2 regions of the Streptosporangium brasiliense genome follow, and region 1 is predicted to be linked to the other one. Evidence: predicted binding sites of a transcription regulator. Region 1 holds the regulator's gene; the other holds the start of a gene.
The links. Region 1 encodes LexA, which represses DNA repair genes until DNA is damaged. Its sites were predicted from a motif close to TCGAACANNTGTTCGA; they were not measured.
Positions count from the first base shown of each region.

Region 2: ruvC (crossover junction endodeoxyribonuclease RuvC) is a predicted target of LexA. The motif match lies at 3,631-3,646, and genes of this name have one in related genera.

Region 1 is NZ_JAUSRB010000002.1:4,124,734-4,130,168, forward strand. Features, by position in the region: gene J2S55_RS27620 (glycosyl hydrolase family 18 protein) at 1-314, opposite strand, end outside; gene J2S55_RS27625 (hypothetical protein) at 466-1,347, opposite strand; gene lexA (transcriptional repressor LexA) at 1,881-2,591, opposite strand; gene J2S55_RS27635 (hypothetical protein) at 2,651-2,887, shown strand; gene J2S55_RS27640 (LysM peptidoglycan-binding domain-containing protein) at 2,928-3,194, shown strand; gene nrdR (transcriptional regulator NrdR) at 3,638-4,099, shown strand; gene J2S55_RS27650 (vitamin B12-dependent ribonucleotide reductase) at 4,184-5,435, shown strand, end outside.
Region 2 is NZ_JAUSRB010000002.1:5,212,431-5,217,865, forward strand. Features, by position in the region: gene pdxT (pyridoxal 5'-phosphate synthase glutaminase subunit PdxT) at 1-185, shown strand, start outside; gene J2S55_RS32405 (YebC/PmpR family DNA-binding transcriptional regulator) at 189-941, shown strand; gene J2S55_RS32410 (cation:proton antiporter) at 1,073-2,347, shown strand; gene J2S55_RS32415 (GNAT family N-acetyltransferase) at 2,419-3,576, shown strand; gene ruvC (crossover junction endodeoxyribonuclease RuvC) at 3,679-4,266, shown strand; gene ruvA (Holliday junction branch migration protein RuvA) at 4,263-4,883, shown strand; gene ruvB (Holliday junction branch migration DNA helicase RuvB) at 5,188-5,435, shown strand, end outside.

The DNA of each region.
Region 1 (5,435 bases):
TCGAAGCGGTAGCCGCCCCAGCCGTTGAAGGTGTTGTAGTTCTGGTAGAGGGAGTCGTCGGTCGTCCCGGCGATCGCGCCGGTGGTCGAGCCGCCTCCGTAGCTGGTCTGGTAGCCCCAGTCACCGCTGGAGTAGGCCTTGTCGGCGACCCACTGGTCTCCCGCCGCGTCGGTGAGCGCGGATCCGCCGGCGTTGGCCCGGATCGGCACGGTCACGGCGGCCGACGCGCCGGGCGCCGTCGCGACGGCCCCTCCCAGCGGGAGGAGGACCGCCCCCACCACGCCTAAGAGTTTCAGGACAAGTCGATTTCTCATGGGCGACCGCCTCTACGACCTGGAACCGGGGGATTAATTAACAGGAAACTTTACTGTCAATTTGAGCTGAACGTAATCACGCGCCCCCGCGCCGTCAATGGTGCGAAATTTCGGGGGGCCCAACCGCTCGGGGAGAGGTTTACGGCCAGCGCTAGGCGATGCCCAGCACCCCGTCGGCCACGTCGGAGGCGGCCATGTGGACGGTGTGATGGGCGGTGGGCACCAGGACACCGGTCCGGAAAGGCGTCTCGTCCGGTCCGGACCGGACGTAGGAATGGCATTCGGCCGGCAGGGCCAGGGGATCGAACCGCACCTGGAGCAGGAAATGCGCGACCGGCTGCCGGAAACCGTGGCCGTGGTCGACGCACGGCCGCGTCGGCCTGTCGACGCTCTCCCACTCGAAGACCCAGGTGTCACCGGCCCGGAGCACATGGTCGAAGAGCAGTTCGGCGACCATCACCGCCCGCCGCTGGTGCCGCAGGACGGTGCCGACCCTGCAGTTCTCCAGAGCGTGGATCTCACACCCTTCGAGATCGGTGCCGGGATCGACGAACGACCTGACCACATACCGGTCCATGCCGTCGCGCCGGGCCCTGACCAGGGTGCGGGTCCACACCGACGCGCACATCCGCGCCGCGTCGATCAGCACCTTCTGCTGCTGGGTGATGACGACGGCGTCCTGGTCGCGTGAGCCCGGCAGCGCGTCCAGCGGCTCGCCGAGCGCCCCGGAACGCCCGTCCAGCCCCGGCCCGCGGTCGAGGAGGCGGGTGAGCGAGCCGCCGGGCAGGCGAAGGATCTCCTCCAGGGCCGTGACGACCAGCATGGACTGCTCGCCGCCGGGGCGCCGGTGGCCCCGCTGCCAGTCGCTCAGGGTGGACAGCGCGACCGTCAGCCCGCGCTGGGCCAGGCGGGACCGGATGCGGTCGAGTGGCAGGCCGTTCTCCCGGATGCAGGCGCGCAGGGCCTGGTGGAACGGGCCCGAGTGGAGCAGGAGGCCGCGGTCGGCTGCCGGTTCGGGGAGGCGGCGAGGCATGAGGGCGCTCCTCGGCTGTCGAGGCGGGCGGCTGGGATCCCCCGCACCCCTCCCCCGCGAGGACGGCACGGGCCCGCCGCGCTCTGTGGGGAGCGAGCGTAGAACGTCTCGCGATCCCCGGAAAGGTCGCTACAGGTAGCAATTGCCGAAATTTCGTCGCCTGTGGCTTATGCCGAGCCGAAAACAGAATCAGCGCATGCCCGGCACCCCCACAAACATGCCCGGCCCCCACAAAGGAGATCTGATCACCGGCGGAGGGGCGGGGAGTCCGTCCCGGTCGGGGAGCCCCACCGGCTCGGGAGCCCGTCCCGGTCGGGGGCCCGGAACGGCGGGAGCCCATACCGGCCGGAGAGCCCGTCCCGATCAGGGAGCCCGGAACGGCGGGAGCCCACACCGGCCCGGGAGCCCATAGCGGGCGGGGAGCCCGGAACGGCTGGGACGGAGGTCTCGCCGTACGGCCTTGCGAGCGGCCTCGGGCGCATGACGAGGAGCGGGGTCCCGATCGGGGACCCCGCTCCTCGTGGTGTGCCGTCTCAGAGCTTGCGCAGAACCGCCACGACCTTGCCCAGGACGGTGGCCTCGTCACCGGGGATCGGGTCGTAGTTGGTGTTGTGCGGGACGAGCCAGACATGGCCGTCCTTGCGCTTGAAGGTCTTGACCGTGGCCTCGCCGTCGATCATCGCGGCGACCACGTCGCCGTTGTCGGCGACGGGCTGCTGGCGGACGACCACCCAGTCGCCGTTGGCGATGGCCGCGTCGATCATCGAGTCGCCGGTCACCTGGAGCAGGAAGAGCGTGCCCTCGCCGACGAGCTGCTTGGGGAGGGCGAAGACGTCCTCGATGCTCTCCTCGGCGAGGATGGGGCCACCGGCGGCGATCCGGCCGACGAGCGGCACGTAGGCCGCGGTCGGGCGGCTGACCGGGGCCTCGTCGGTGCCGGAGTCGGGGTCCACCCACAGCACCGGCTCGCCGGGCAGGCGCACCTCCAGCGCGCGGGGGCGGTGCGGATCGCGGCGCAGGTAGCCCTTGCGCTGCAACGCCGTCAACTGGTGCGACACGCTGGAGGTGCTCGTGAGCTGCACCGCCTCGCCGATCTCCCGCATGGAGGGCGGGTAGCCGCGCTGCTGCACCGAGTCGCGGATCACCTCAAGGATCTTCCGCTGCCTGGGGGTGAGGCCGAGGGAGTCACGCCTGCGCACCGCCAGGTCGCTGACGGCCGAACCGTTCTCGTCGTGCCCGTTCATGCGGTCTCCTCGCCTCCCGGTCTGTATCTCTTACGTCGCACACAGCGACCGTACCCCCGTTGAAGATCGTATTCAAACAATTGTTCGAGTCGTTCTCGAAATCAGCGGTGGCGTGGTGTACAACATCGTACGGGAGTTCGATCGACATCGTGTTCGATTCGCCGATCTTTCTTCGACATGTGTTCGGCCAGGTCGAAGGGGTGGGGGGCCATCATGAAGACGACCACGGCGAAGAGGGGGCCCGGGCGCGCGCCCGTCCGGCGTCCCGGGCCCGCGGGGAACATCCGATATCCTGATCCGCCCCTGCGGCTCACCCGGCGGGGGAGGATCGTGGTGGTGGCGGCGCTCACGCTGGTCACCTTGGGGGCGCTCTGGGTCGGCGCGCGCATCGACGCCGCCTCGGCCTTCGAGCGGAGAGGTCACGAGGGGCTGCCGTGGGTCGTGGTGCACGGGGGCGACACGCTGTGGGAGATCGCCGACGCGGTGACGCGGGACGGGGATCCCGCCCCGACGGTCCGCCAGATCATGGACCTCAACGGCCTGTCCGACTCGGTGATCCGGCCCGGGGCCCGGCTCTACCTGCCTGACGGCTCCGCTCCCTGAGGGGCGTGGCCGGCGGGCCCGGCCCACGTGTGAGGTGACGGACCGGGGACGGCGCCGCGGACGCGCGTGCGGGGGCGGCCGGGGTGGCCGGGGCCGGTGTGGAGACGGTCGGGTGCCTGGTGGAGGTGATCGGGGCCGCCGAGGGGGTAGCGGGGGGTCGCCGGAGGGTGGCGGGGGCCGATGGAGGGGTGACACGCCCGGCCCGTGCGGATGTGATGCGCTGATCAGCGACTTCGTCCGACAGGGCCGTTTCAACTTGCGTTCATGGTCCGACACTTCTACCGTTGACCACAACATCTAGTGGCTTAATCGGCGTGCTTCACCATAGATTGTGTTTCCATTACCGCACCTCGACTATTCGGGGGGCGTGCGCGAGCGTCTCGTCAGACGCCCGGAAACGCACGAGAAGGTGGGCCACTCGCCGGCTCAAGGAGGCGACGCGCGTGCACTGTCCGTTCTGTCGCCATCCTGACACCCGGGTCATCGACAGCCGGTCCACCGAGGACGGCGGGGCCATCCGCCGCAGGCGCACGTGCCCGGAGTGCGGGCGCAGGTTCACCACGCAGGAGACGGTGCTGCTCATGGTCAGCAAGCGCAGCGGGGTGACCGAGCCGTTCTTCAGGGACAAGGTGATCGCCGGTGTCCGGCGGGCGTGTCAGGGACGCCCGGTCAGCGAAGACTCGCTGGCCCAGCTGGGCCAGCGGGTGGAGGAGAGCATCCGGGCGACGGGGGCGGCGGAGATCGCGGCCCACGAGGTGGGGCTGGCGATCCTGGGGCCCCTCCGCGACCTGGACGAGGTGGCCTACCTGCGGTTCGCCTCGGTCTACCGGAGCTTCGAGACCCTGGCCGATTTCGAGACCGAGATCAAGCAGTTGCGGGCGGAACGCTCCGCCAAGCAGGACTGATTCACACCCCGGGCGCCGGGGGACAGAGCGGCGCGTTGATTGGTCCGACTCGTGGGCTCCACGGAGCCCCGGAAGGGGGAAGTCATGACGGAGACGGTCGGTGGCGCGGCGGCGCGCGGGGGCAAGCGGTTGCGCAAGGGGCTGAAGATGAAGCGCGTCTTCACCACGCCGGGAGTGCATCCCTATGACGAGGTGCGCTGGGAGCGCCGTGATGTCGTGATGACCAACTGGCGGGACGGCTCGGTCAACTTCGAGCAGCGGGGCGTCGAGTTCCCCGAGTCCTGGTCGGTCAACGCCGCCAACATCGTGACCACCAAATACTTCCGCGGCGCGGTCGGCACCCCGCAGCGCGAGTGGAGCCTGAAGCAGCTCGTCGACCGGGTGGTGGGCGTCTACACCCGGACCGCGGTCGAGGAGGGATACTTCGCCTCCGACGAGGACGCCGAGATCTTCGACCACGAGCTCAAGCACGCCCTGGTCAACCAGGTCTTCAGCTTCAACTCGCCGGTCTGGTTCAACGTGGGCACCGCCTCGCCGCAGCAGGTCAGCGCCTGCTTCATCCTCGCGGTCGACGACCAGATGGAGTCCATCCTCGACTGGTACAAGGAAGAGGGTGTGATCTTCAAGGGCGGCTCCGGCTCCGGGGTCAACCTCTCCCGGATCCGCTCGTCGAAGGAACTGCTCTCCAGCGGCGGCACCGCCAGCGGCCCGGTCTCCTTCATGCGCGGCGCGGACGCCTCCGCGGGCACCATCAAGTCCGGCGGCGCCACCCGCCGCGCGGCCAAGATGGTCGTCCTGGACGTCGACCACCCCGACATCGAGGAGTTCATCGAGACCAAGGCGCGCGAGGAGGACAAGGTCCGCGCGCTGCGCGACGCCGGGTTCGACATGGACCTGGGCGGCAAGGACATCGTCTCCGTCCAGTACCAGAACGCCAACAACTCCGTGCGCGTCTCCGACGAGTTCATGCGCGCGGTGGAGCAGGGCGAGGAGTTCGGCCTGCGCGCCCGCCTCACCGGCGAGATCATCGAGAAGGTCGACGCCCGGCGGCTGTTCCGCAAGATGGCGACGGCCGCGTGGGAGTGCGCCGACCCCGGCGTCCAGTACGACGACACGATCAACGACTGGCACACCAGCCCGGAGACGGGCCGCATCACCGCCAGCAACCCGTGCTCGGAATACCTGCACCTGGACAACTCCTCGTGCAACCTGGCCAGCATCAACCTGATGAAGTTCCTGAAGGACGACAACTCCTTCGACATCGAGAACTTCGTGAAGATCACCGAGCTGATCATCACCGCGATGGACGTCTCCATCACCTTCGCCGACTTCCCGA
Region 2 (5,435 bases), 1.1 Mb from region 1:
TGTTCATCCGGGCGCCGTGGGTGGAATCCGTCGGTTCCGGGGTCGAAGTGCTGGCCCGGGCCGAAGCTGGGGATAGGATCGTCGCGGTCCGTCAAGGACCGCTGCTCGCCACGTCCTTCCATCCGGAACTTACCGGGGACGTCGGCGTGCATTCATATTTTGTTGAGATGGTGAGGGAGCTCTAGGCGATGTCCGGCCACTCCAAATGGGCGACGACGAAGCACAAGAAGGCCGCGCTCGACTCCAAGCGCGGCAAGCTGTTCGCCAAGCTCATCAAGAACATCGAGGTCGCGGCCCGGACCGGCGGCCCCGACCCGGACGGCAACCCGACGCTGTACGACGCCATCACCAAGGCGCGCAAGAGCTCGGTCCCGATCGACAACATCGAGCGTGCCCGCAAGCGCGGCGGCGGCCTGGAGGCCGGTGGCGCCGACTGGCAGACCATCATGTACGAGGGCTACGCCCCCGGCGGCGTGGCGGTGCTGATCGAGTGTCTGACCGACAACCGCAACCGCGCGGCCTCCGAGGTCCGGGTCGCCCTGACCCGCAACGGCGGCTCCCTGGCCGACCCCGGCTCGGTGTCCTACATGTTCAACCGCAAGGGCGTCGTGCTCGTGCCCAAGGGTGAGCTGTCGGAGGACGACGTGCTGACCGCGGTCCTCGACGCGGGCGCCGAGGAGGTCAACGACCTGGGCGACCAGTTCGAGGTCGTCTCCGAGGCCACCGACCTCGTCCCGGTCCGCAAGGCCCTGCAGGAGGCCGGGATCGACTACGACTCGGCCGAGTCCAGCTTCCTGCCGACGCTGAACGTCCCGCTCGACGAGGACGGCGCGCGCAAGGTCTTCAGGCTGATCGACGCCCTGGAGGACAGCGACGACGTCCAGAACGTCTGGGCCAACTTCGACGTCTCCGACGAGGTGCTGGAGAAGCTCGACGCGTGAGGTCCGGTGCGGCGCCCGTCTCTCCGGGGAGAGGCGGGCGCTCCGCCGTCTGATGCGGACTCCACGTCGTCCGCGACGTCTGTCCCCCAGGGGATGTTTGTCCCCCAAGGGCGGGGCAGATCACGCGGACGATGGGAAACCCTGATCTGATCTTCGCGCTGGCGGGCGCCGGCGCCCTGCTCGCGGCCGTCCTGCCCCGGCTGCTCAACCGCAGGCCCTTCTCGCTGCCGCTGGCCTGCCTGATCGGCGGGGCCCTGCTCTACCTGCTGCCGCTGGAGCTGCCCAGACCCGATCCGGTGGCCCACCGGGCCCTGGTCGAGCACGCCGCCGAGATCTGCGTGCTGATCTCGCTCATGGGCGCCGGGCTCGCGATCAACCGGCCCTTCGGGCCGCGCGGCTGGGCCTCCACCTGGCGCCTGCTGGGGTGGACGCTCCCGCTGACCGTCGTGGCGGTGGCCGCCGTGGCCTCCGCGCTGCTGGGCTGGCCCCCGGCGGCGGCGCTGCTGCTGGGCGCGGTGCTCGCCCCGACCGACCCGGTACTCGCCTCCGACGTGCAGGTCGGCGAGCCCGTCGACTCGGAGAAGGCCGACGACGAGGTCCGTTTCACCCTCACCTCCGAGGCGGGGCTCAACGACGGCCTCGCCTTCCCCCTGGTGTTCGCCGCCGTCGCGATGACGGCCACCGGGGGCCTCGGCTGGGTCGGCGGCTGGGCGCTGGTCGACCTGCTCTACCGGTGCGGGGCCGGCCTGGTCTGCGGGCTGCTGACCGGCAGGCTGCTGGGCCGGCTCTTCTTCCGCGCCCAGGTCTCCGATCTGCGCCTGGCCGAGCACCGGGACGGCTTCGTCGCGCTGGCCGCGACGTTCCTGGCCTACGGCCTCACCGAGCTGGTGCACGGCTACGGCTTCATCGCGGTGTTCGTGACCGGGTGCACGATCAGGGCCGCCGAGCGCACCCACGGCTACAACGGCGTGCTGCACGGCTTCATCGAGCAGATCGAGCGGCTGCTGACCGCCTGGCTGATCCTGCTGCTCGGCGGGTTCGTGGCGACCGGCGGCCTGGCCGCCCTCACCTGGCGGGGCGCGGCCGTCGGGCTGTCGCTGCTGCTGGTGATCCGGCCGCTGGCCGGCTGGGCCGCCCAGCTCGGCGGCCCGGCGGGCCCGCGCGAGCGCGGCGTGACGGCCTTCTTCGGGATCCGCGGCATCGGCTCGCTGTTCTACCTCGCCTACGCCCTCGGCCAGGCCGACTTCGGCGTGCCCGCCGAGGAGCTCTGGGCGGTGGTCGCCTTCACCGTGCTGGCCTCGCTCGTCCTGCACGGCGTCACGGCGACGCCGGTGATGCGGCGGCTGGACCGCCTGCGCGACAGGGCGGGGGCCGCGGACGCCGAGCCCGCCACGCGTCACCTGTAGACCTGTAGGGACCGATTCACCTGTGGTGACGATTCGCCTTCGCTCGCGTTCTCTGCCTAGGTTGGAGCCTTGTGGAACTACGTGATCTGACCGTCGACGATCTCGACGCGGTGCTGGACAACCGCAAGCGCGCCTTCGGGCCCGTCCCCGAGGGCCAGCAGGAGCTCTGGCGGAAGCTGGCCGTCCCGGCGCTGGAGGAGGGCAGATACCTCGGCGTCGTCGACGGCGCCCGCCTGGTGGCGACCAGCCGGACCAACGACTTCACCCAGTGGTGGCACGGCAGGCCGATCTCCATGGGCGGCGTCGCCTCGGTGACCGTCGCCCCCGAGGACCGGGGGCGGGGCGTCGGCCGCACCCTGATGCAGGCCACCGTCGACCGCTGCGCGGCCCTGGGTCATCCGGTCTCGGCGCTCTACCCGGCCACCACCCACATCTACCGCTCCCTCGGCTGGGAGCACGCCGGCGCCATGCACGTGGCGACCCTGCCCGCCGAGGCGCTGCGCACGATCAGGTCCACCGAGCAGGTCAAGATCCGCCGGATGGGCCCCGGCGACGCCCCCGAGGTGGTCGCGCTCCTCGGCCGCGTCCACGCCGCAACCCGAGCCTCCGGCCCCCTGAGCCGGGGTGAGAGCGCCTGGCGCGTGCTGCTGGAGAACAAGGACGACTTCCTCTATCTGGCCGACGACGGCTTCGTGACCTACCACTGGGACGGCGGCGACATCAGGGTCTCCGCTCTCGTCGCGGGTTCGGAGGCCACGGCGCGGGCGCTGTGGTCGCTGGTCGGCACCTCGGCCTCCGTCGCCAAGTCGGTCCGGGCGGCCGTCGCCCCCGACGACCCGGTGTTCTGGCTGATCGGCGACCGTCCCGAGGACCACGTCGCGCTGACCCGCTGGATGTTCCGCGTCGTCGACCTCGTCGCGGCCGTCGCCGGGCGGGGCTTCCCGGCGGGCGTCACCCTCGACGCCGCGGTCCAGGTCGACGACCCCCAGCGCCCCGGCAACTCCGGCCCCTGGCAGCTGTCGGTCTCCGGCGGCTCCGGTACGGCCGAGCCCGCCGCGACCCTGCCGGGATTCACCCCCACCTTCACCGCGGCCGGCTTCTCGGCCCTGTACGCCGGGATCCCGACCGCGACCCTGCGCCGCTCGGGGATCCTCACCGGCCCGGCGGACTCCGACGACGCCCTCGACGCCGCCTTCCACGCCAAGCCGTACATGCTGGACCACTTCTGACGGGCGCCGCCGGGTAGCCGTGCGAGCGGCGCTCCCACGCGGTAGAGTCGGGCACCGAACAGGTGTTCGGCGAGCGGAGGCGTGTCGGTGCGGTTGCCCGAGCTGCGGGTGATGGGGGTCGACCCGGGGCTGACCCGGTGCGGACTCGGGGCGGTCGAGGGACGGCCCGGGGCGCCGCTGAGCCTCGTCAAGGTCGGAGTCGTCCGGACTCCGGCCGACGACGAGATCGGGGCCAGGCTGGTGGCGATCGAGGCGGGCATCGAGCAGTGGCTCGACGAGGTCGAGCCCGACGCGGTGGCCGTGGAGCGGGTCTTCGCCCAGCACAACCTCAGGACCGTGATGGGCACCGCGCAGGCCTCCGCGGTGGCGATCCTGTGCGCCTCCCGCCGGGGGCTGCCGGTGGCGCTGCACACGCCGTCGGAGGTCAAGGCCGCGATCACCGGCAGCGGCACGGCCGACAAGCAGCAGGTGGGGACCATGGTGACCCGGCTGCTGCGGCTGGATGCGATGCCCAAGCCCGCCGACGCCGCCGACGCGCTGGCGCTGGCGATCTGTCACGTGTGGCGGGGCGGGGCACAGAACCGCCTGGCGGAGGCGGTCGCCAGGACCAGGACCGGGCCGGGCACGACCGCCGCCGCCTACTTCCGGGGGCGGGGCCGGGCCGGATATTCGAGAGGAACCACACAGTGATCGCCTCGGTGCGGGGACGGGTGGCCGCGGTCGCGCCTGACGGCGCGGTGGTCGAGGTCGGCGGGGTGGGGATACTGGTCCACTGCACGCCGGGCACGCTGGCGACGCTCCGGGTGGGCGAGGAGGCCCGGCTGGCCACCTCGCTCGTGGTCCGGGAGGAGTCGCTGACGCTGTTCGGCTTCGGCAGCGACGACGAGCGCGGCGTCTTCGAGATGCTGCAGACGGCCAACGGGGTCGGCCCCAAGGTCGCCCTGGCGATGCTGGCCGTACACACCCCCAACGCGCTCCGGACGGCCGTGGCGAGCGCCGACGTGAAGGCGCTGACCAGGGTCCCCGGCGTCGGCCCCAAGGGGGCCCAGCGGATCATCGTCGACCTCAAGGACAAGCTCGGCACCCCCGAGCAGGCCGTCAACGCCGCGCTCAACGGCGGCGCGTCCGCGCCCGCCTGGCGCGACCAGGTCCACTCCGGTCTGGTCGGCCTCGGCTACTCGGCCAGGGACGCCGACGAGGCCGTCGCCGCCGTCACCTCCCAGGCCGACGCCGAGGTGGCGGAGGGGCGCTCGCCGCAGGTGGCGGCGTTGCTCAAGGCCGCGCTCCGCGCGCTGAGCGTCCGATGAGGGGGGCGCGCCCGATGCGGGCCTCTCACGGCCGCGGCGGTCCCGGCGAGGCGTGGACCGCCCACGCGGACCGGGTCCGGGCCGGCGGGTCCGGAGCGGCCCGGGGGGCCGGGGTCGGCAGGTCCGGGCCGGTCGGTGCGGGCCGGGACGGCAGGGGCGGGGCCGGTGGGCCGGGAGCTGGCCGTGCGGTCCGGCCCTGGGACGGCGGGCCGGGAGCGGGCCGGGTGGCCTGGGACGACACCGGGGATGACAGAGGCGGGGCCGGTGGGCCGGCGACCGCGCGTGCGAGTGAAGGCGGACCGGCGTGAGCTTCGAGCGGGATCTGGTGGCGCCGGACGCCGAAGGGGACGAGCGCCTGATCGAGGCGGCGCTGCGGCCCAAGCGGCTGGATGAGTTCATCGGCCAGGCGCGGGTGCGCGAGCAGCTGTCACTGGTGCTGCAGAGCGCGCTGCGACGTAACCGGCCGCCGGACCACGTGCTGATGAGCGGTGGGCCCGGGCTGGGCAAGACGACCCTCTCCATGATCATCGCGACGGAGCTCTCCGTGCCGCT